One region of the Shewanella sp. AC34-MNA-CIBAN-0136 genome, then DNA from elsewhere that is predicted to be linked to it. Evidence: predicted binding sites of a transcription regulator. Region 1 holds the regulator's gene; each other region holds the start of a gene.
What was found. The regulator LexA, encoded in region 1, represses DNA repair genes until DNA is damaged. The targets are predictions, from matches to a motif close to TACTGTATNNNNATACAGTA.
Positions count from the first base shown of each region.

Region 1 (7,795 bases):
TGCAGCACATGTCGTAGCATAAACCTGCTCACCTTCAGCAATTAATTGCTCCAAGGTTAACGTGGGCAGATCCTCCGGTACAACAGCTTCTGCTACGGCTTCGACAGCTTGATTGGCTTTGTCGGTAACCGCATCGGTAATGTCAGTTGTCGTTGCTGCAATAGTATTTGCTGCATCGGTTACTGCTTTACTTGGTTCGGTGCTTGCCTCGTTACTGCCTAAAAAGTTTCCTATATCAGCAGCTTGAACTACATCACCGCTATTATTGCCCCACGCATTACGCTCAAAGGTAATGACTGCGGCAATTTCTTGGGCGCTAAGTTGCTTTGCAAAGGCTTGCATTGCAGTACCTGGTTTACCGTTTAAGACGATATTCAGGTGATCGTTAACAGGGCCTTTTATGATAGGGCTGCCAATTAATGATGGGAATACACCAGGAAGACCCGCACCATTGGGTTGGTGACAAGCGGCGCACCTAGCAATATAGATTTGTTCACCTTGTGAGGTTAGCTCCTCAAGAGACAAGGTTTTAGACATTGATGCCGCAGCGGCTGCAGCTGCATTGCTTGCTAGTTTTTTTTGCTCCACTAACCAATTATCAAAATCGGCCTCCGATAATGCTTGCACCACAATCGGCATGAAACCATGGTCTTTACCGCATAACTCGGCACATTGGCCGCGATACGTTCCAGGCTTATCAATACGAGTCCAGGCTTCGTTGATAAAGCCTGGATTGGCATCTTTTTTAACGGCAAACGCGGGTACCCACCATGAATGAATAACATCATCAGATGTCATCAAGAAGCGCACTTTTTGGTTAATGGGCAGTACTAATGGCTTATCGACTTCAAGGAGGTAATGCTCGCCTTTGGCCTCACTGCCATCAATTTGTGCTCTGGGAGTGGATAATGTGCTGTAAAATTCGATGTCTTTATCAAAATAGCTGTAATGCCACTTCCACTGCGACCCGGTAATTTTTATGGTGAGATCAGCATCACTGGGATCTTCCATAGCAATCAAGGTTTTGGTGGCTGGAATAGCCATGCCGATTAAGATGATGAAAGGGATGACGGTCCAAGCAATTTCCACTTTGGTACTTTCGTGAAAATTGGCCGCGACAGCGCCTTTTGATTTGCGGTGATAAATCATTGAGTAAATCATGATCCCAAACACCACTAACCCAATTACACAACAGATGTAAAGAATCGTCATGTGGAGGTCATAAACCTTGCCACTGATATCTGTCACGCCTTGAGTCATGTTGAGGGGCATTTCTGATGCCCCAAGCGGAAGTGCTACAAACACCACCAGTAAACAATACAACCATTGCTTCACAAGACTACTCCTCTGCTAATTGCAAATAGCAACTACAAAGAAGAGTCACACAGTAATTCTCTGCTCTATGCAAACTCTTCGGTTCCCGAAAAAAGTTTGATGACCTCAAAGTACTTTGGTGGCTGTAAACATACGGTCTACGGTTTTATTGTTAGCTGTGCACCACGCTTGTACCTACTACTGAACTTATCAATTTTGATTTGGCTCATTTGTCTGAAAGTAATCTTGATTACTGCCATTCACGTCCAATTAAAGATAAAAAATGTTTCATCCTTGTTAACCACATTACTTGTAGATTAAACATTGATCAAGATCACTTTGTTGGCTAATAGGCTGAAAAAAGATGAAAAAAAACCCTGAATTCAATACAGGGCTTGGTAATGAAGGGTTCGTGCTTAGTGAAATGAGCAAAAATTACTTGTTCCATTTGTTAAAGTAGGGCTAACAAGTTGATGTTTGTGAGGTAAGTGAGCATTCACATCTTCAATTACCACCCCTAATGCACGTGCACTTTTGGCGACAATTTCTAAACGGCGACTATCGCGAGCATCAAGTGAGCTTGTCCAAGTTACTACTGCGCTCGATGTACCGCTAGTGAGCGCTTTCTCCATGGCCCATAATGTTTCGACTTCATCTTTGGTGTGTACCAGTAAAATGCGATCCATTCTTACACCAGCACTTGCCAGCATATGTTTATAGCCAATATGGGGCGGGCTAATTAATACAATCCATCTGCCTTGCTGGCTCAATATTGCTAACTGGCTGCACAATTGGCTCAGTTCAGCTTCACCTTGGGTGACAGTTTGTAATGTTTGAATGGTTTGGGTGCCATGCAGTTCTGTTTCAGTTAAATCTACCCATAAGCCCGGGTGGCGTGGCGCGATGCCCATTAGTTTGTTCATAACCAATCTCCATTACGGATAACGCCAACGGCAAGCCCTTCGATGGTTAGGCTTTGGCAACTTAAATCTACTTTTATCGGATTGTAATCTTCATTTTCGGCATGCAGATAAATCACATTACCTTTTTGTTCAAATCGTTTTACGGTGACGTCATCATCAACACGTGCCACAACAACCTGGCCATTACGTGCTTGCTGCATTTTATGTACAGCGAGTAAGTCACCTTCTAAAATGCCGATGTTTTTCATGCTGTCACCACGCACTCGCAATAAAAAATCTGCGGCGGGCTTAAACATGTTTGGATCGACTTGATAGTATTGCTCTACATGCTCTTGGGCCAAAATTGGTTCACCAGCAGCAACCTGTCCAATGAGTGGCAGACCGGTTTCAACCTGCTCTTCATGAGGTAAACGAATGCCTCTTGAGGTACCAGGCATGATCTCGATAAAGCCTTTTTTGGCTAATGCTTTTAAATGCTCTTCGGCGGCATTAGCACTTTTAAAGCCAAGACGATTCGCAATTTCAGCACGAGTGGGTGGCATACCTGTTTCGGCGATATTGTTTTTAATTAAGTCTAAAATTTCTGCTTGGCGCGGCGTTAACGGTCTCATGATGATTCCTGTCTTTTTATACAGTGACTGTCATTATATACAGTGTTTGTGTTCGCGCAAGTATTAACCAACTATTTTTTGTATTTTGTTGATTAAGTATCACTCAACAATATGTTTTAATTAACTATTACTAATGTTCTGTCTTATGTTATTTCTGATAGTGAGAGCTTAAACGTAAAGATAGATCGGTCTGATAGTGTAAGCAGGGTGGTTTCTGGTATCCTATACGACAATATTACAGTGGCTTATGTTGCGAAAATAACCATGTCAAAACCAGATTCAATATTTTTACGAGCATTAAGATGGATTCAAAAGTGGATGGTACAGACCATTGTGGTCCCTCACGATCCTTTTGATGACCTCAATATAGATCCAACTAAACCTTTGGTTTATTTAATGAAAACGGAATCTATTAGCGATATTGCCGCGTTGAGCGAAATCACCGAGGGCTTTGGTCTGCCCAGTCCTTATGAGCCATTACAGCTTGATGGCTTAACCGTGCCTCGTGTGGTCTGTTTAGAGGGCCGCAAACCACTATTTGGTAAACGTGAAAGTGGTGACAAATTCCTTAATTATTTTACCAGCTTATTGTCACTTCACAGTGAGAGCCCTGAATTAGATATACAGTTGGTTCCTGTTTGCCTTTATTGGGGACGTACCCCAGGTAAAGAAGAAGACAGCATGAAAGCTGCTGTATTTGAACGTGAAAACCCTACGTGGTTACGTAAATGGTTAATGATTTTATTTTTAGGACGCCATAATTTCGTCCAGTTTTCTAATGCATTATCGCTTCGTCATATGGCCGATGAACATGGTACTGATAAAAGAATTGCTCACAAATTGACCCGAGTCGCCCGTGTGCATTTCCGCCGTCAACGCAAAGTGATGACGGGGCCACAATTACCGAATCGACAAGCGTTGTTTGCCTCTTTATTAAAATCAGAATCTATCAAAAAAGCCATTGAAGAAGAGTCTGCAAATAAGAAAGTAACAGTCGAGAAAGCGCGTGAAACCGCCATTGAATACCTTGATGAAATTGCCGCCGACTATTCTGATAGTTTGGTGCGTATTGCCGAACGTTTCCTGACTTGGTTATGGAACAAATTATACAGTGGCATCAATATCAAAGGTGCCGAGCAAGTAAGACAGTTACATCATGATGGCCATGAAATTGTTTACGTTCCTTGCCATCGTAGCCATATGGATTACTTGCTACTGTCGTATATTTTGTATTATCAGGGCATGGTTCCGCCGCACATTGCTGCCGGTATTAACCTTAATTTTTGGCCAGCAGGGCCGATGTTCCGCCGTGGTGGGGCATTCTTTATCCGTCGTAGTTTTAATGGTAATAAACTTTATACCGCAGTATTTCGTGAATATTTAGATCAGTTATTTGCTAAGGGTTATGCGGTCGAGTATTTCACTGAAGGAGGTCGTTCGCGTACAGGACGTTTGCTAGCGCCTAAAACCGGTATGTTGGCTATGACAATTAACAGTGTGCTACGTGGGATAGAGCGCCCAGTAACCTTAGTACCCGTGTATTTAGGTTATGACCATGTGATGGAAGTGGCGACGTACCACAAAGAATTAAGCGGTAAGAAAAAGAAAAAAGAATCTGTATGGCAGGTATTTGGTGCTATTCGTAAGTTAGGCAATTTTGGCCAAGGTTATGTGAATTTTGGTGAGCCGATTAATTTACAACAGTTCTTAAATCAGCAGGCGCCAGAGTGGCGTGATGAGCTAGCTAAAGATCCTGACCAAAAACCATCTTGGTTTACGCCCTCAGTTAATTTGTTAGCTAACCGCGTAATGACTAATATCAATGGAGCGGCCGCAGCCAGTTCGGTAACATTGACCAGTTTAGTGTTATTAGCGTCAGAGCAAAATGCGTTAGAAAGAAGCCAGTTAGAACGTCAGCTTGATTTGTATTTAGCCTTACTTAAAACAGTGCCTTATACCGATTATACCTCTGTGGCCGAAGGTAATGGCAAGTCAATTATTGATCACTGTCTGTCGTTAAATAAGTTTGTTAGTACCAAAGACCTTATTGGTGAAATTATTTCAGTTGATGAAAAAATTGCCATCACCATGAGTTATTACCGTAATAATATTATTCATTTGATGGCGTTGCCGTCATTAATTGCCAGTTGTTTAGTGCATTATGACGTGTGCGATCGCCAGCGAATTCATGGCATTGTAATGGACTTTTATCCATTACTTAAAGCTGAGCTATTTATGAGCATTGATGACGTGCCTCAACATGTGGACAGCATTTTAGATTTCATGGTTGAACAAGGTTTACTGACCGGTAGCGATCAGTTTGAGATAACGCCTCGTCATATTACCCAAGTGTTACTGCTTGCTGAAACTATCAGTGAAACGTTGCAACGTTATGCGATTATCTTCAATTTACTCGCAATAAAACCTGATCTTGAGCGCTCAGAACTGGAACGCGATAGCCATTTGTTAGCCCAACGATTAGGCGCGCTGCATGGCATTACCGCACCAGAATTTTATGACAAAAAATTATATAACACCCTGAGTGTGAAACTGAAAGAATTGGGTTATTTATGCAGCGACGAACATCGTGCTGAAGTGATCAGAATTCGTGATAACGCTAATAAATTACTCAGCTCTTTAGTAAGACAAACCATTGTTGATAGTGTGGAAGCGGAGCACGGACAATAATGGCTAATCATATGAATGCTGCCAAGCATCGTACCAGCGGTAAATCTGTATTGGGTGGGGCGATGATTATTGCCGGAACCACTGTGGGTGCGGGCATGTTTTCGTTACCCGTTGTTGGTGCTGGAATGTGGTTTGGCTATTCTATCGCGATGTTGCTCGGCGTTTGGTTTTGCATGCTAATGTCGGGTTTATTGTTATTAGAAGCCAATTTGCATTTTGAACCAGGCGACAGTTTTGACACCTTAACTCGGGTGACTCTTGGGCAGTTCTGGCGGGTGATTAACGGCGTTTCGATTGCGTTTGTGTTATATATTTTAACCTATGCTTACATCAGTGGTGGTGGTTCGATTGTGAATCACAGTCTGTCAGCATTGGGCGTGAGCCTACCCCAGAGTGTGGCCGGATTGGTGTTTGCGGTAGTCTTGGCTTTGGTGGTATTTATTAGTACTAAAGCGGTCGACCGTATCACCACAATCATGCTTGGTGGCATGGTGATTACTTTCTTTTTGGCTATCGGTAACTTACTAATCGACATTGATACCATAAAGCTAGTATCGCCTGATGGTGAATCGCGTTACCTGCCTTATTTACTTGCCGCTATCCCTTTTGGATTGGCCAGTTTTGGTTATCACGGTAATGTGCCAAGTTTAGTCAAATATTATGGTAAAGATGCCAAAACCATCGTTAAGGCGATTATTACCGGAACCACTATCGCATTGGTGATTTATATATGTTGGTTAGTGGCAACGATGGGTAATATTCAACGAAGCCAGTTTGCCGATATTATTGCTCAAGGTGGCAATATAGGTGTGTTAGTGGGTGCGTTGTCTGGGGTTATTGCCAGCCAATGGCTGGATAACATGTTAACCCTATTTGCTAATCTTGCCGTCGCCTCATCATTTTTAGGTGTGACACTAGGCTTGTTCGATTACCTTGCTGATTTATTTGGGTTTGACGACTCGCGATCAGGACGAATTAAAACGGCAACGGTCACGTTTGTGCCACCAACAATCCTTGGTTTGTTATTTCCGAATGGATTTATTTTAGCGATTGGTTTTGCTGCGCTAGCTGCCACTATTTGGGCTGTTATTGTACCAGCGTTATTAGCCTATAAAGTAAGACAACAATATCCTGACTCAAAGGGATTTAAAGTCCCTGGTGGAACCCCGTTAATTGCTATTGTGGTGTTGTTTGGAGTTATCACTGCCACATGTCATTTGCTGGCCATGGCCGATATATTGCCGGTGTTTAAATAGACGCACAAATTCCGGTGAAACAACTTTTAGCCAAAAAGCCTTCGTTTGAAGGCTTTTTGCTTTTCTGCTGATATCGACTTAACTTATGAGACAAGTTTCATGTTGGCTATATCAAGGCAACTATTTTATAAAGGATTAGGATAATGAAGGTACAACAGTATCAACAAGGACAGCCTTGCTGGATTGAATTAGCAACTCATGATTGGGCGGCAGGTAAAGCATTTTATCAGGCGCTATTTGGCTGGGGAGCAGATGATATGCCTATGCCAGAAGGGCATTATACTATGCTGCAAATCGATGGTGATGACATTGCGGCAATGTACCCAATGCCAGCAGAAATGGAAGCCTTACCGACTCATTGGACAATTTATTTTGCGGTCGATGATGTTGATGCTACCTCTAAGGCTGTGACTCAAGCTGGAGGTGAGATTATTGCAGGGCCTCATTCTGTCGGAGATGCTGGCCGAATGGCGCTATGCACAGATCCAGAAGGCTGTCGTTTTGCATTGTGGCAAGGTCAAGACCATATTGGCATTAAGCGATCACAAGAATCAAATACCCTGTGTTGGGTTGAGCTTGCTTGTCGTGATACCGCTGCGGCGAAACAGTTTTATAGCCGAGTATTAGGTTATCAAACTCAGCTTAATGATGTAGCTGATTTTGAATACACCGAATGGTATGTGGGGGAACAAGCCATTGGTGGATTGATGGAAATGACTGCAGAATGGGGCGATACTCCTGCTCATTGGATGAGCTATTTTGCCGTTGATGACTGTGATTTATCAGTGACTAAAGCACAAACCTTGGGGGCTTCAGTTTGTGTGCCTGCAACTGATATTCCTAACGTAGGTCGTTTTTCTGTACTCAATGATCCACAAGGTGGGGTGTTTTCAATTATTGCGTTATTTACTGCAGAATAAATAGATTTGAAAATTATGTTTTTACATAATGAATGTTGATTATTTCTATTCGCAGTGTTGCTGATTGAAGCTAGAGTATCGTT
Region 1 covers NZ_JBEOPJ010000003.1:96,335-104,129, forward strand. Annotated here, with positions in the region: gene coxB (cytochrome c oxidase subunit II) at 1-1,335, opposite strand, end outside; gene AAEY94_RS03810 (cell division inhibitor SulA) at 1,731-2,237, opposite strand; gene lexA (transcriptional repressor LexA) at 2,234-2,848, opposite strand; gene plsB (glycerol-3-phosphate 1-O-acyltransferase PlsB) at 3,113-5,536, shown strand; gene mtr (tryptophan permease) at 5,536-6,792, shown strand; gene AAEY94_RS03830 (VOC family protein) at 6,936-7,712, shown strand.

Region 2 (7,795 bases), on a different contig from region 1:
ATGATTATCTCCTAACCAGACAAAGGTAGAATCGGTGTCACCATAAATCACTTGATAACCGCACTCTTCTATCCATTGCTTAGTGAGTTTCATAATTTGATGACCGCGCATGGTAATCGAACTGGCTAACTTAGCATCATGAAATACACAACCTCGAGAGCCTAATACGCCATACAATGAGTTCATAATAATTTTTATCGCTTGCGATAACGGCGCATTTTTATCTCGTTTGGCCAGTTCTCTTTGCTCTGCAAGGCTGGCAACTAATGCAGGTAAAATAGGCGATTGCCGACTAAATTGAGCACCTAAATATCCAGCCACTGTCGTTGAATCACCTTTTACTTCACTCGCGTAGAGTCCTTCAACTAAGCCTTTAGGATCGATAAGAAATGTCCTAATAATCGACGGATATAGACTTTTAAAATCTAATACTAAAACATCTTTATAATAACCCGGTATAGAAGACATAACATATCCGCCTGGGCTTTCTAAACCTTGGCTCGCGGGTTGTGCGGGGGCGACAAAGCCACTTCGATGTAAGTGAGGTAAATACAAATGATAAAATGCCGCAATCGATGCACCCACGCGGCCGAACTCCAAGCCCGTTAACTTGGCGCGTTCAAGAGCAAAATCTAACAACTGTGTTTTTTCAAAAATATCCCACACTAGTCGGCAGTCGGTAATATTATAAAAAGCCAATGCATTTTTATCTTGTGCAAATAAATGAGTAATTTCTTGGCCACGATTTTCAACATGATCAATGGCTTTACCTTCGGCTAATAACTGCCTCGATACCGATTCTAACGAAAAACTATCAAACTGATAAAACGCCGCTTTAAGCCAATCAATACCATCCAAAACCACACGTCCAGGTAAAGATAATGTTTCCGGCCGATATTTGTCAGCCACTTTCCAGCTCAGTTCGCTATTACCTCTACCAATTAATAATGGAATTTGATGTAAAACACAGCGTTTGAACAACAAGGCTAAATCAAAGGTCACTACTGCCCAGCCAATAATAATATCGGGGTCATAGTCGCTAAACCACGCTATTAAATGATGTATCAGTTCAATCTCATTTTTTACCCAAACAATGAAGTCATGACATTCTGCTTGCGGTTCGCCCACCATATACACACATTGATAATCGGCACCATATAAACCAACCGAATAAAGTTCACCCGTAAAACTGCACTCAAAATCCAGTGAAACCATCTTCAAAGAGATATCAACAAGTTCGTTGGCGGGCATTTTTCTAGCCCGATTAATCGATAACAAAGGAATCGTTGAAGTTGAATTACGCTGTTGATAATGCCCTGAACACTCAATATCTAAGGCAATAAATCGTTCTATAAGGTAGCGTTGCTCAGACCTAATATCGGCTTCAAATAAAGTAATACCGATATCATTAGCTATGCGACTGAGTAATTTCAATTGGGTATTTGATTTAAGATACAAGGCACTGATAGGTTCATGTGCAAAGCTCATCAATGATATCGACTCAGCCTTAAGGGCAAAGCCGACTTTTTGACTTAATTGATTAACATCTTGCTGACGGCAGAAACAGATCACTTCACTGTGATACAGCTCTGCTAATACAGGTCCTTGAGCGGTTTTAATATAATATTGAAGCACTAATTGTCCATGCCGATAAATAGCATGACGAGTTAATACTCGTCCCTTCACATGATTATTGGTCGTTAGATTATCTGTCGGCGTCACAACGGGTTTGAATTCCGGCACAAGTTTACTCAATTTGATTTATTACTTCGTGGCATGCTAATTCACTGTTATTATGTACAGCATAATTCAGTCTATGTAGAAATCATACTTCCTATGCTACCGGATAACATAAAAAGTCAAATTCGCACCATTTATAAAGAAATTGCCGCATCTATGCCGCAATTTCGTTCTCGTCGCGAACAAAACTATATGGTAGCGGAAATATCAAAAACCTTAGCAGGCGAGTATGACAAAGACCGTCGTATCATTGTGGTTGAAGCGGGTACCGGCATTGGTAAATCTTTGTCTTATATCTTAGGGGCAATCCCTTTAGCCATCTCGAGTAAAAAGAAAGTCTGTATTGCCACCGCAACCGTGGCACTTCAAGAACAATTACTCCACAAAGATCTACCTCATTTTTTACAACAGTCTGGTATTGATTTTAAATTTGGTTTGGTAAAAGGTCGTCAGCGTTACGTATGTTTAGCCAAACTTGAAGCCATGATAGGGGCACAAGACAGCTCACAAATAGCCATATGGCAAACTAAACCCGACCAAAGTCAAATTAACGAATTACAAAAATTGCATCAAGATTTTCATCAAAAACGCTGGAATGGTGAAATTGATACTTTAAAACACCCTATTCCTGATTTCTTGTGGCAACAAATTTGCTGTGATAAACACAGCTGTCATCGTCAAGTATCGGCACACCATAATTGCCCGTTTCATAAAGCTCGTGAAGATGTGGACACTTGGGATGTACTCATTGTTAACCACAGTCTGTTATTTGCCGATTTAGAACTTGGCGGCGGCGTCATTTTACCAGAACCAGAAGACATGTTTTATGTTATCGACGAAGCTCATCACTTACCGATAGTTGCCAGAGATTTCTCCAGTGCTCAAGCCACACTTCGAGGAGCATGTGATTGGTTAGAAAAAGCATCGAAAACCTGTTCTAAGTTACAAAATCAACTCAAAACCACTCATATTATTGCCCCTGTACAGGCCATGCTTGACCACACCACAGAGTTAACCAATTTACTGACCCAGGTTGCTCACTTTTGTGATACCCAACCACAGTTATTCGCTAACCCTGAATCCAGGCTTCGTTTTGAACATGGCCAATTACCACAATCGTTATTAATACAGGCAGAAAATCTGGCCACTGCATCAGGTTCCGCGGTAAAGCAATTTAATAAAGTGGTATCAGTGTTAAATGAAGCAATAAAAGATGGTGAAGTGCCTAAACATCAGTCGGAAGGGTTGTTATCAGAAACAGGTTTTATTTTACAGCGGCTAGATAACTTACATAAGTTATGGAAGATGATGGCCAAAGAAGACAGTAAAAAAGGCGCACCAATGGCGCGTTGGGCTGAATTAATTACCGGTAAACAACAAGATTATTTATTTTGCTCATCGCCTATAGAAGTTGGCTTTATGCTTGAATCTATGTTGTGGCAAAAAGCCGCTGGCGTGGTGTTGTGCAGTGCAACGCTTCGAGCCTTAAACAGCTTCAACCATTTTGCTCATCAAGTAGGCCTGTCAATGAATGATGGCAGCCGATTTTTAGCATTATTATCCCCTTTCGATTACGAAAATAATGCGACTTTATTTATACCTCAAATGGTTTGCGAACCTACGGACGAAAATTACACCACCGAACTTGCACAACATATTGTGACACTTATCGATGGCGAAATGGCCACATTAGTGCTGTTTGCATCCTATTGGCAAATGGATAAAGTGGTTGAGCTCGTCGAAGGTAAAATCCCCAAAGACCAGCTTTTTGTTCAAGGCGCTATTCCACGTCAACAAATATTAGAACAGCACAAAAAACGCTGTGATGAAGGTCTACCCAGTGTCATTTTCGGTACTGGCAGCTTTTCTGAAGGCCTCGATTTACCGGGCGATTACTTAACAAACTTAATCATTACCAAACTTCCGTTTGCGGTCCCGACCTCACCAGTAGAACAAGCTCACGCGGAATACTTAAAAGTAAAAGGCGGTAATCCATTTTTACAGCTGACAATTCCTGATGCTTCACGTAAATTAGTCCAAAGTTGTGGCCGACTGTTACGAAAAGAGCAAGATTATGGCCGAGTGACCATTTTAGACCGTCGTTTGGTCACTAAACGTTATGGCAAATCATTAATTGATGCCCTTCCTCCTTTTAGACGTGTTATTGAATAGGTATTGAGTTGGATTTATTATTAGACCCTAGCCATTGGGCTATATTAGCGGTCATAGGTATATTTGCGGGTTTTATTGATGCCATAGTTGGCGGTGGTGGGCTTCTGTCTATTCCAGCATTACTCACCGTTGGTATTCCGCCACATTTAGCATTAGGAACCAATAAATTAGCCGCTTGTTTTGGTTCTCTTACTTCGAGTTACACCTTTTATAAACAGCATTTATTTAACCCTGCATTATGGAAAACGTGTTTTTTTGCCACGTTGGTTGGGTCGATTGCAGGTTGTGGTTTAGTATTTCTGATAGACCCACAATGGTTAGACAAAATATTACCACTACTCATAATTAGTATCGCTGTTTATACCTTATTTAGCCCCAAAGCGATGGGTGACAAAAATATAATGGCCCCAAAATATCGTTCACCAAAATACAAACAAATTAGCCAAGGATTTGTTTTAGGTGGATACGATGGTTTTGCAGGACCAGGTATTGGTGCTTTTTGGACGGTATCGTCTATCTCGCTGTATAAACTCCCTCTGTTGCACAGCTGTGGATTAGCGAGAGTCATGACCGCGGTGAGTAACATCACAGCACTCATTATCTTTGCATCCATGGGGCAAGTACAATGGATGCTCGGCTTGTGGATGGGGGTATGCATGATGGCAGGTTCATTTATCGGCGCCAGAAGTGCGATTCGATTTGGGATACCTTTTATTAAACCAATATTCATTATTATGGTATTGTCGATTGCAGTCCATCTTACGTGGAGTGCATGGGTATGAACACCCAACAATTGCTATCAATGTTAAAACAACAGCTCGCTAAACTTGAGCAAGACGCATTAATACACGACCAGAATTTGGCGCCTTCGCAACGACAGTCTTTACAAGAAATTGAACGATTTAACAGTCAGCTATTTGCCCAACAAGGAGCCCAACTAAGCCCTTGTATCACTCAGTTACGTCAAGATATTAAACAACTCGAAAAACAACTTTACCTTAAGTTGGGCAGTAATGTTATCCAACTCAGTTGCGATCGTATTCAAGACCGATTTAGTGCATTACGCAGAGCATTGCTAACCACTCACATCAACCTTAAATCCGAACAACAGCGCAAAGCCAGTAATCGAGCCCGATATGCAAAAAAACAACAACAAGCAATACAAGACAGCGGATTTGGTTGGATAGCCAGTAATGTGATGCAAAATAGCCATCAACTCTACGCTGAACTCAATAAACATTTAAATTGGGCAAAAAAAATAGAGCAAAAAATACAACAAATGGAAGCAACTCTTGAATTCTGTCATAGTGATGACAAAATAAAACTGCAAAATGATATTCTGTCTATGCATCGCCGTTTAGGAAAGTGCAAACAAGCAACCAGTTATATTGAAGAGCGTATTCAACTTTTTGAAAGACCTCGCCAAAGTTACCCACGTTAAGGAGCAACAATGAAATCTTTATTTACCACAAGTGCGCTTTTGGCATTTTTAACATCATCATCCGTCTTAGCAGCGAATTTAACCATTCCAATGTCTTTTGAGTACCTAGCGCTTGATGGTGCAGAAGTTGAAACCAGTATGTTCAATCATCAATCGGATTTAGCGTTAACCAATGGCACCCATAAAATTGCAGTCCGTTATCATGATGTGGTTGATGATTCCTTTAGTGACAGTCAATCTTTTGTAAAATCGACACCTTTAATTGTGACGTTAACGGTTGATGGCGATCATCAATATCTATTACAACCCGCTGACGGTGACGTTATCAAGAATCCAAAAGCATTTGCTAAAAAACCACAAATCAACATTAAACGCCAAGATAATGCAGCGGTAACTTACAGTGTAGAACAAACTAATTTTACTGAAGAGTCATTTATTACTAGCCTGTTTAACAATAAAAACCAACATGATATTGAAACCTTATCGGCTTCAGCTACAGGTAACGGCAGTCAACCAATACAAGCATTAGCAGTCAAATCAGATATTGAATCTGCTACGATGAGTGCACCAGTTATTGCAACTGTACCAGTAACGGTGCCAGCAACAACGGCGCAAAAACCGACTCCAGCACAAGCAGAACAAATGCTGCAATATTGGTGGTTACAAGCCGATGACAAAACGCGTAAAGAATTTATGGGTTGGGCAATCAAGCAACTTTAATGTCCGTGTCGATCCCTTTTGTTTACCACGCCAGCTATTCACTGCTGGCGTTACCTAGCACCCATCGTTTTCCAACCACTAAATATCACAACTTATACCAGCACGCGCTCAAACAACAATTGTTGTTTGAGCAATATCGCCATTCGCCTACGCCAATATCGAAAGATTCGCTCTATACAGTGCATTGCCCGCAGTATGTCGAGCAATTTATCAATGGCACCTTAGACCATAAAGCCCAAAGACGTATTGGTTTCCCATGGAGCACAGCACTAGTCACCCGCACCTTACACGCCGTAAATGGTACCTGTTTATGTGCTGAATTAGCGCTTAAACATGGAATTGCAGTTCACTTAACCGGTGGTTATCATCATGCGCACTATGATTTTGGCAGTGGTTTTTGCATTTTCAATGATTTAGTTATCGCGGCGAGATCAGCCATTGACTCAGGTAAAGCGGATAAGGTACTCATTTTTGATTGTGATGTTCATCAAGGTGATGGAACCGCGACACTCACTCAAGGCAGCCCAGATATTATTAGTTGCTCGATCCACTGTGCACAGAATTTCCCGTCCAGAAAGCAACAATCTGATCACGATATCGCTCTGGATAAAGGGTGTACCGATAAACAATATCTTGAACACATACAACAAATATTACCTTACTTGATACGCATCCATCAGCCAGATCTGATCATCTATGATGCTGGGGTCGATATTCATCAAGATGATGACCTTGGATATTTCGCCATTTCGAATCAAGGTATTCTCGCTAGAGATAAACAGGTAATATCGATAGCACAAATGCATAGCATCCCACTTGCAGCAGTAATAGGGGGAGGCTATAGTCGTAATGAAGCAGAATTAACCATTCGACATAGCCAATTGTTAATTGCTGCCAATGAAATCTGGTCACCACAGTGTCAGGCAATGCAAAACCAATAACACTGCGTCACTAAATTAAACAAACATCTCGACATTGAAGCATATGTCGATAAAACAAACTGTCTCAATGGAGCGTAATAATGCAATTAGAGATCCGAAACTATTATGAAGTTCTATTAATGGAAATGCTGCGAGATGAAGGTCTAATGGAAGAGTTGCCAGAAGAATACTTAGCGGATTTATGCTGCGTCACGCTGAATCAGTTACCCGTCAGGTACATTCGCCATTTAGTTGATACGTATTTCTTCGAAAATTATCAAGAATTAAAACAGATGAAAACAGAGATAAGCGAAGCACTAGAACGTTCGAGACAATTCCTCAAAGCAAATTTGCAAAAACGCTTAAAAGAAGAAGCTGAAATCGCAGCAGAACAACAACAGTAATTTCACCGGCATTAGCTGATGCTTGCCATTAACTGATGTTTTGCCGGATATTGAATGAATATATTCTAGTAAGCACTGGTTATGGTAATTCCATGAATAATTTATTCATACAATACGGCTGTTTTTTGATTGGAATTTTTTGGTTAGAATCTTTTGGTTGCAATACTTTGTTGGAATTAATGCGGTGAAAATCATACGGGGAATATTGGAGGTTCCCCTAGAGCCACACCCCGGCACACGAGTCACTTGCTGCGGTTGCTCCCTTCCAGGCCTGGCCGAGTTCACAAGTTATCGTTGCGGGGGGACCCTAGGGTCACCATTGACTTCTGAACCATATAATACAAAGCTTATGTCTCAGAACGGGGCGATTATCCCCTAACCCATTGGCTGGATCAAGC
Region 2 covers NZ_JBEOPJ010000001.1:124,816-132,610, forward strand. Annotated here, with positions in the region: gene AAEY94_RS00550 (DNA polymerase II) at 1-1,722, opposite strand, end outside; gene dinG (ATP-dependent DNA helicase DinG) at 1,837-3,912, shown strand; gene AAEY94_RS00560 (TSUP family transporter) at 3,921-4,694, shown strand; gene AAEY94_RS00565 (primosomal replication protein) at 4,691-5,353, shown strand; gene AAEY94_RS00570 (DUF2057 domain-containing protein) at 5,363-6,073, shown strand; gene AAEY94_RS00575 (histone deacetylase family protein) at 6,073-7,014, shown strand; gene AAEY94_RS00580 (late competence development ComFB family protein) at 7,095-7,397, shown strand; RNA gene ffs (signal recognition particle sRNA small type) at 7,612-7,708, opposite strand.
Region 2: a site for LexA is predicted at 1,786-1,805, ahead of dinG (ATP-dependent DNA helicase DinG). Genes of this name have one in related genera too.

Region 3 (7,795 bases), on a different contig from region 1:
AAAGACACCGAAGCAGAAATGGTATTCATTGGTGGTGGTGCTGGTATGGCCCCAATGCGCTCACACATTTTTGACCAATTAAAGCGTCTTAAATCTAAGCGTAAAATGAGCTTCTGGTACGGTGCGCGTTCGCAACGTGAAATGTTCTATGTTGAAGATTTTGACGGCTTAGCGGCTGAAAATGAAAACTTCAAATGGCACGTGGCGTTATCAGATCCGCAAGCTGAAGATAACTGGACTGGTTATACCGGTTTCATTCATAACGTATTGTATGAAAACTACTTACGTGACCATGATGCGCCAGAAGATTGTGAGTTCTACATGTGTGGACCTCCAATGATGAACGCAGCAGTTATTGGTATGCTAAAAGATTTAGGTGTCGAAGACGAAAACATCTTACTAGATGATTTCGGTGGTTAATGAGTTAATCCATAACATCGACATGTAAGTCATGAGATTGCAGCAGTGCAGACAGGGTGGTTAAACACTGGTCTTGCACGCTGCAATTTTTTTGTTTATTTATTACAAGTGTAAATTTGACATGACTGTAAATTCAATCAAGTTATTGCTATTGCCGGCGTTATTGCTATTGGTGAGTGCTTGCAGTTCACCAGAGCCCATTATTTCATTATCTGGTAGTACGATGGGGACCACTTATCACATTAAAGTAGTCAACAATGACCGCTTGCCAGAACCGCAGTTACTGCAAGCTGAAATTGATATGGCATTGGAAGTGGTAAATGATCAAATGTCGACTTATCGTTCGGACTCAGAACTGTCTAAGTTCAATCAATTACAAGTTCAACAAAGCGTTAAAGTATCCGCTGATACCATTAAGGTTATCGAAGAAGGTATGCGTCTTTATCAAGAGACTGATGGGGCGTTAGATATCACCTTAGGGCCAGTGGTTAATTTGTGGGGCTTTGGTCCCGATAAACGACCTACAACCATCCCGACGCAAGCTCAAATCGATAATGCTAAAGCTAAAATGGGCATCAAGGAACTGTCGATAAAAGGCTTAACATTAACTAAGCATAATGCAGACCTGTATGTTGATTTATCTTCAATAGCAAAAGGTTTTGGTGTCGATAAAATTGCCGCGCTATTAGACAAATATCATGTGTCTGGTTATTTAGTCGAAATAGGTGGTGAGCTTAATGTTAAAGGTACTAAAGCCGATAAAACCCCATGGCGAGTGGCTGTTGAGCAACCTACGAGTGAAGGGCAAGCCGTTCAGCAAGTGATTGAACCTGGCACCATGTCATTAGCAACATCGGGTGATTACCGTAACTTTTATCAAGAGAATGGCGAACGTTTTTCACATTTAATCGATCCTCGTAACGGTTATCCTATTAAGCATCAACTTGCCTCTGCAACCGTGTTACACTCAAGTTGTATGACCGCAGATGGATATGCCACCGCTATGATGGTGTTAGGTACTGAGGCTTCATTGGCACTTGCTAAAGAGAAAAATTTAGCAATAATGTTGATTGAGAAGCAAGAACAGGGTTATCAGGTCTATTACAGCGATGCGTTTAAATCGTATGTTAAGTAGGTTCTTTATTTTAAACTGATTGATTAAAAAAGTATTATACCCTTATCTGAATGAGTAATTGGAGTTTGTAATGAGTACATTTATAGCAGCATTTGTAGTGTTATTATTGTTCTTTTTGTTAATGTCTATCGGCTATATCGTAAAGAAGAAAGCGGTAGAAGGTAGTTGTGGTGGTTTAGGTGTTTTAGGAATTGAAAAAGCGTGTGACTGTGATGATCCATGTGACAAACGTAAACGCCGTATGGAAAAAGAGCAAGCTCGCAATGAGTTGCTAAATCAAAATCGAATTATTTAACACCGTTAATTGCCTAAAGCTTAAGTTAATAAACTCATGCTTTGTAAAGAGCCTTCATTTTGAAGGCTTTTTTTATGTTTATGTATTGCTAACGAGTTACAAAGCTTAGTTATAATGATAATGGTTATCAATTGTAAGTGTGTGAAAATAAAGGAAAATTTGCAATTACCCCTATAGTGTTTTATCCTGTTTGTAATTGATCGAGATCACATTATTTATCGAGGGACATTACTATGAAAGGTCATCCTAAAGTCATCAGCCAACTCAATCGTGTACTTACCTGTGAGCTGACCGCCATTAACCAATACTTTTTACATGCTCGCATGTTTAAGCATTGGGGATTGGAAAAGCTTAATGAGAAAGAGTATAAAAAATCGATTGAAGACATGAAGCATGCTGACAAGCTGATTGAACGTGTATTGTTTCTTGAAGGTTTACCTAACCTACAACAGTTAGATAAATTGCGCATTGGTGAACATGCTGAAGAAATGCTTAGCTGTGATCTAACTGCAATTACGGAACAAATTGCCATTTTGCGTGAAGCCATTAAGGTATGCGAAACTCAGCAAGATTATGTTAGCCGCGATTTATTTGAAGATTTACTCGAAGACGAAGAAGAACATCTAGATTGGATTGAGTCGCAGCAAGAGCTAATCAATCAAACCGGTATTCAAAATTATCTTCAATCACAAATTAACGACTAATAGGAAATTATCATGAAAGGCCATCCAGAAGTCATCGACGCTTTAAATAGTTTATTAACCGGCGAATTGTCTGCCATGGATCAATATTTTGTCCATGCTCACATGTATGAAGACTGGGGGTTCAATGAACTGTATACCCGTATTCTGCATGAGTCAGACGACGAGAAGTTGCATGCAGCTAAATTAGTTCAACGCATTTTGTTTTTAGAAGGCACTCCAGATGTTGGCAGCCGTGAAGCGCTGAATATTGGTAAAGATGTGCAAGAAATGCTGAGAAATGATCTTGCATACGAATATCATGTAGCTGATCATTTGCGTAAAGTTATCGCGCTATGTGAAGAAAAAGCTGATTACCAAAGCCGTGAAATTTTAGAAGTGTTATTAGATGACACTGAATCTGACCACATGTACTGGTTAGAAAAGCAACTCGGTCTAATCGAACGTATTGGTTTACAAAACTATTTACAGACCAAAATGTAATGTCTTAATTGCTATGTTACATGTTAATAAAGCCCAACTGCGTTTGGGCTTTTTTGTATCCTTAAGAGAATGATTGAATACTGTTTATATGTACAGTATCATGGTTTTAATTGAGATAATGATGATGGTTATAGAATGCGTAAAATCATTCACATCGATATGGATTGTTATTTTGCTGCGGTAGAAATGCGTGATTTTCCTGAGTTAAGAGGAAAGCCCATTGCTGTTGGCGGCAGAAGTGATCGCCGTGGTGTGATAAGTACTTGCAGTTATGAAGCCCGCAAATTTGGGGTGCGAAGTGCTATGTCCAGTTATCATGCGTTGCAGTTATGTCCGCAGTTAATTTTAGTGCCTGGACGCATGGAGGTGTATAAATCTGTGTCACTCCAAATACGTGAGATTTTTCATCGATACACTGATCTTGTCGAACCATTGTCTTTAGACGAAGCTTATCTTGATGTCACAGATTGCGATGCTCATCAAGGCAGTGCGACATTAATTGCCAAAGCGATACGTGATGACATTTATGAGGTCACTGGATTAACGGCTTCAGCAGGTATTGCACCCATTAAGTTTTTAGCCAAAATTGCATCCGATTTAAATAAGCCTAATGGACAATATGTTATCACCCCAAATCAAATTGCTGATTTTGTAAAAGACCTACCTCTGAGTAAAATTCCTGGCGTCGGTAAAGTCACTTCAAAAAAGTTAGCCGATATTGGCTTAACCACTTGTTATGACGTGCAACAATACCCTAAAGTGCAATTAATTGAGGCCTTTGGTAAGTTTGGCCATGTGTTGGCTGAGCGTGCACAAGGTATCGATTCAAGGCAAATTAGCCCGCACCGAGTGCGTAAGTCCGTAGGGGTTGAAACCACGTTAGCCAAAGACATTTTTACGTTAGAGCAATGTCATCAAGTATTACCACAGCTTATTCAAGAGCTGAGTGCTCGGGTTCATCGGAGTGCGAAAGATAGACAGATCCATAAGCAGGTTGTAAAACTGAAATTTAATGATTTTAAGCAGACCACCATCGAGCATCGCAGTGATGAGATTTCAATTAACCTGTTTCATGAATTATTACTGCAAGCATTACAACGAAGCCAAGGGCGAGGGATTCGGTTACTCGGTGTGAGCGTTGGCCTAGCGGATGTGACGTTGGTTTCTTCCGAGAATAGTGCCGATCAAATTACTCAACTCGATTTACAATTTTAGGCGCCCATTTTATAACGGAAACCATAGAGAGCAAAAAGGCGACATTGCTGTCGCCTTTGATTTATAGCTTATCCGCCAATTATAACCTTGGCCATAATCACTTGATTGATTACGCCTCTTTAGCAGGAATACGCTCTAATACAGCAAGCAGTAATTCCCAATATTGACCAACCGTGGTGATGTTAACCATTTCATCTGGGCTGTGCGGATAGCGAATCGTCGGACCAATCGATACCATGTCCATATGTGGATAAGGTTCTTTAAATAAACCACATTCAAGACCCGCATGAATAACCATCACAGTAGGATCTTTTTTATAAATATCGTTATAGGTGTCACGCACAATTGCCATAACAGATGAGCTAGTGTCTGGTTTCCAACCTGGATAAGCACCGCTTAAATCAATGCTAGCACCCGATAGATTTGATAGTGCGGTTAGCATACCGGTGACTTCTTCACGCCCCGAATCGATTAATGAACGAATAAGGCATAATATTTCTACGCTTTCATCTTCAGTACTGATCACGCCTATATTTAGTGATGTTTCAGTCACACCCTCCACTTCATCACTCATGCGCATTACGCCGTTAGGGCAAGCATGTAATAAGTCGATTAAGGTATTTTGCGCTTCTTCGCCCATGACTTTTGTTGGTGCATCAATAGCGGCTAATGTGAGTAACATCGATGGGTCAGCTACGGCTAACTCTTCACGCACTAACGCTTGGAATGACTCAATAGCTTGTTTTAATGCTTCAACATTTTCAGCTGGCAACATCAATTGAACGTTAGCTTCACGTGGAATAGCATTACGCAGCGAACCACCACTAAAGCTGACCAGCTCTAGGGCTAATTCGTCACTGTATTTAAACAAAAATCGCGCTAATAACTTGTTAGCGTTACCACGACCAAGATGAATATTGACACCAGAATGGCCGCCTTTTAAACCCGACATAGTCAGTGAAAAGCTGGCGTTGCTTTGTTCTGGTGCTTGCCAAGACATTGGTATACTTATCTGTGCATCAACACCGCCGGCGCAACCCATGTAGATTTCACCTTCTTGCTCTGAATCAGTATTAATTAAAATTTCAGCATCAAGGTAACCGGCTTCTAAACCAAAGGCGCCAGTCATGCCGGCTTCTTCATCAATGGTGAGCAGCACTTCGAGTGGCCCGTGCTTAATGTCTTTACTGCCTAAAACGGCCAGCGCCGAAGACATACCAATACCGTTATCTGAACCTAAGGTTGTGCCTTTGGCTTTAACCCAATCACCGTCTACATAGGCTTCTATCGGATCGGTTTCAAAGTTATGTACTTTGTCGGCATTTTTTTGCGGCACCATATCAATGTGCGCTTGTAACACTACTATTTTGCAGTTTTCCATTCCTGCAGTAGCAGGCTTACGGATGATTAAATTACCCACTTTGTCTTCAACAACCGCAAGGCCTTGAGCTTTTGCCCATTGTTGAATATGTTGTGATAACGCATGTTCATGTTTTGATGGATGTGGAATAGCACAAATTTGTTCAAACCATTGCCATAGAGGCTGAGGATATAATTGAGTTAATGCAGTCACGAAACGCCCTCTAAGATGAAATCAAGTCGATATACGACACAAAATATTACTGCCACTATTTTAACATATTCTGCGCAGTTACTTGATATTGCGATAGCGATTTGCCAAGGTTTAGTCCACAAATCTGTAAATAATTATGAACCCACTAATTTATCTATATTCCTAAAGAGTAAGGATCTTGTATGACCCAAGTGAATAAAGCGGTTACCGCGTTCCAAGTGCCAATTATTGATGTCACAAGTGATGAGGCTATTTTTGAAGGCGAAGGTTGGGACGCTGTTGTTGTGATAGCGACGAGTTTAGCTGAGATCAAACAAGATGAAGTGAGTTTGCTTGCTGCACACGCTAGTCAAATAGATTTCCGTGTCGGTAAAAGTGCCACGCTCCTTTTTGCGCCAGGGTTAGCCGGTGGTCGTTTGATTATCTCCCCAGTGACAGATAGCGACAATGAGTATAGCGATGTCAGGATTTTTGCCAAAGCCGCTCGAGAAGGTATTGCCATTGCTAAAGCCGCAGGTGCCACTAAACCTTTACTTGTTGTTCCAAGGGTAACTGACAATCGCTTTGCCAATGCAGAACAAGTTGCCGCACTGGCGTGTGGACAAGAGCTTTGGCAACCGTTAGAGGCGCGAGAAGCAAAGTCTTTGCAACCGAGTTTAGAGGCTATTGGATTATTGAATACCGCCGCGCACAGTAGGTTAATTAATGCGGCAGAATCTGGACGAGTATTGGCGCGCGATCTTTGTGGTACAGAACCTGAGCGTATGTCGGCTATTGGGTTTGCACAATATTGTGTTGATGCTTTTGCTGATAGCGGTTTGGCTGTATCTGTGGTTGATCAAGTCGAGCAGTTAAAAGCGCAATACCCATTACTCAGTGCGGTGGGCAGAAGCTCTTTTGATGTTGCACGTCATCATCCTCGAGTGGTAAAGCTTGAATATGTTGGTGAAGGCCCTATTACAAAAACCTTATTCTTTGCTGGCAAAGGTGTTGTTTACGACACAGGCGGCGCTGATATTAAAGTTGCAGGTTCTATGGCTGGTATGAGCCGTGATAAAGGTGGCGCGGCAGCAGTTGCCGGTTTAATGAAAGCACTATCAATACTGAAACCTAAAGGTATTAAAGTCATTGCTGAACTCGGATTAGTAAGAAACAGTATTGGCAGTGATGCATTTGTCACCGATGAGATCATTACTAGCCACGCAGGTGTGCGAGTCCGTATTGGTAATACTGATGCAGAAGGTCGCTTAGTATTGGCTGACTTATTATCGCATTTGCGAATACAGGCTCAAACCGCAGTGAATCCACAATTATTTTCGGTGGCGACGTTAACTGGTCATGTTGTGCGAGCCTACGGTGGTTACCCTGCATTAGTTGAAAATAGCGCGGCTAAAAAGCAAGGGGTTGCAGCAACACTCGCTGAAGTGGGTCAGTTATGCGGTGAACCATTTGAGGTTTCACGATTACGTCCAGAAGACTTTGATAAAGTTGCCGATAAAAATGGCGCTGCAGATGTGGTGTCATCGAATAATGGTCCGTCTTCAATTACGGCTCGTGGGCATCAATATCCTGCCGCTTTCTTGATAAAAGCCTCTGGATTAGCTCAAACAGAGCTGGCATTTACCCATATTGATATTGCAGGTAGTGCGGTGGAGGGCGATCCTCTGTATGGAAAGCCAACTGCAAGCCCTTTGGTTGCTTTATTACAGTTTTCAAAGTTGTAGTCATATAATATCTAATTATCTGTTTTATATTGATTTTATTTGCAGTTTACATGTTGATAACAATAGTTATACATAGTTTTAATACGAAGTGATTGTAATTAAATCACTTTTAATGATGTTTTTGTGAATTAAAGCAAATAATACTTGTAATTAAATTACAGTTTTGTATAATTCACTTCGTCGACAAGCAATGTGTTTGTCGACTCTAGTTAATCCAGGATGGATATAACCTCCAAGGATCTGAGTGAC
Region 3 covers NZ_JBEOPJ010000004.1:123,105-130,899, reverse strand. Annotated here, with positions in the region: gene nqrF (NADH:ubiquinone reductase (Na(+)-transporting) subunit F) at 1-420, shown strand, start outside; gene AAEY94_RS05395 (FAD:protein FMN transferase) at 542-1,555, shown strand; gene nqrM ((Na+)-NQR maturation NqrM) at 1,626-1,850, shown strand; gene bfr (bacterioferritin) at 2,084-2,554, shown strand; gene bfr (bacterioferritin) at 2,567-3,034, shown strand; gene dinB (DNA polymerase IV) at 3,170-4,249, shown strand; gene AAEY94_RS05370 (aminoacyl-histidine dipeptidase) at 4,359-5,822, opposite strand; gene AAEY94_RS05365 (M17 family metallopeptidase) at 6,005-7,546, shown strand.
Region 3: a site for LexA is predicted at 3,113-3,132, ahead of dinB (DNA polymerase IV). Genes of this name have one in related genera too.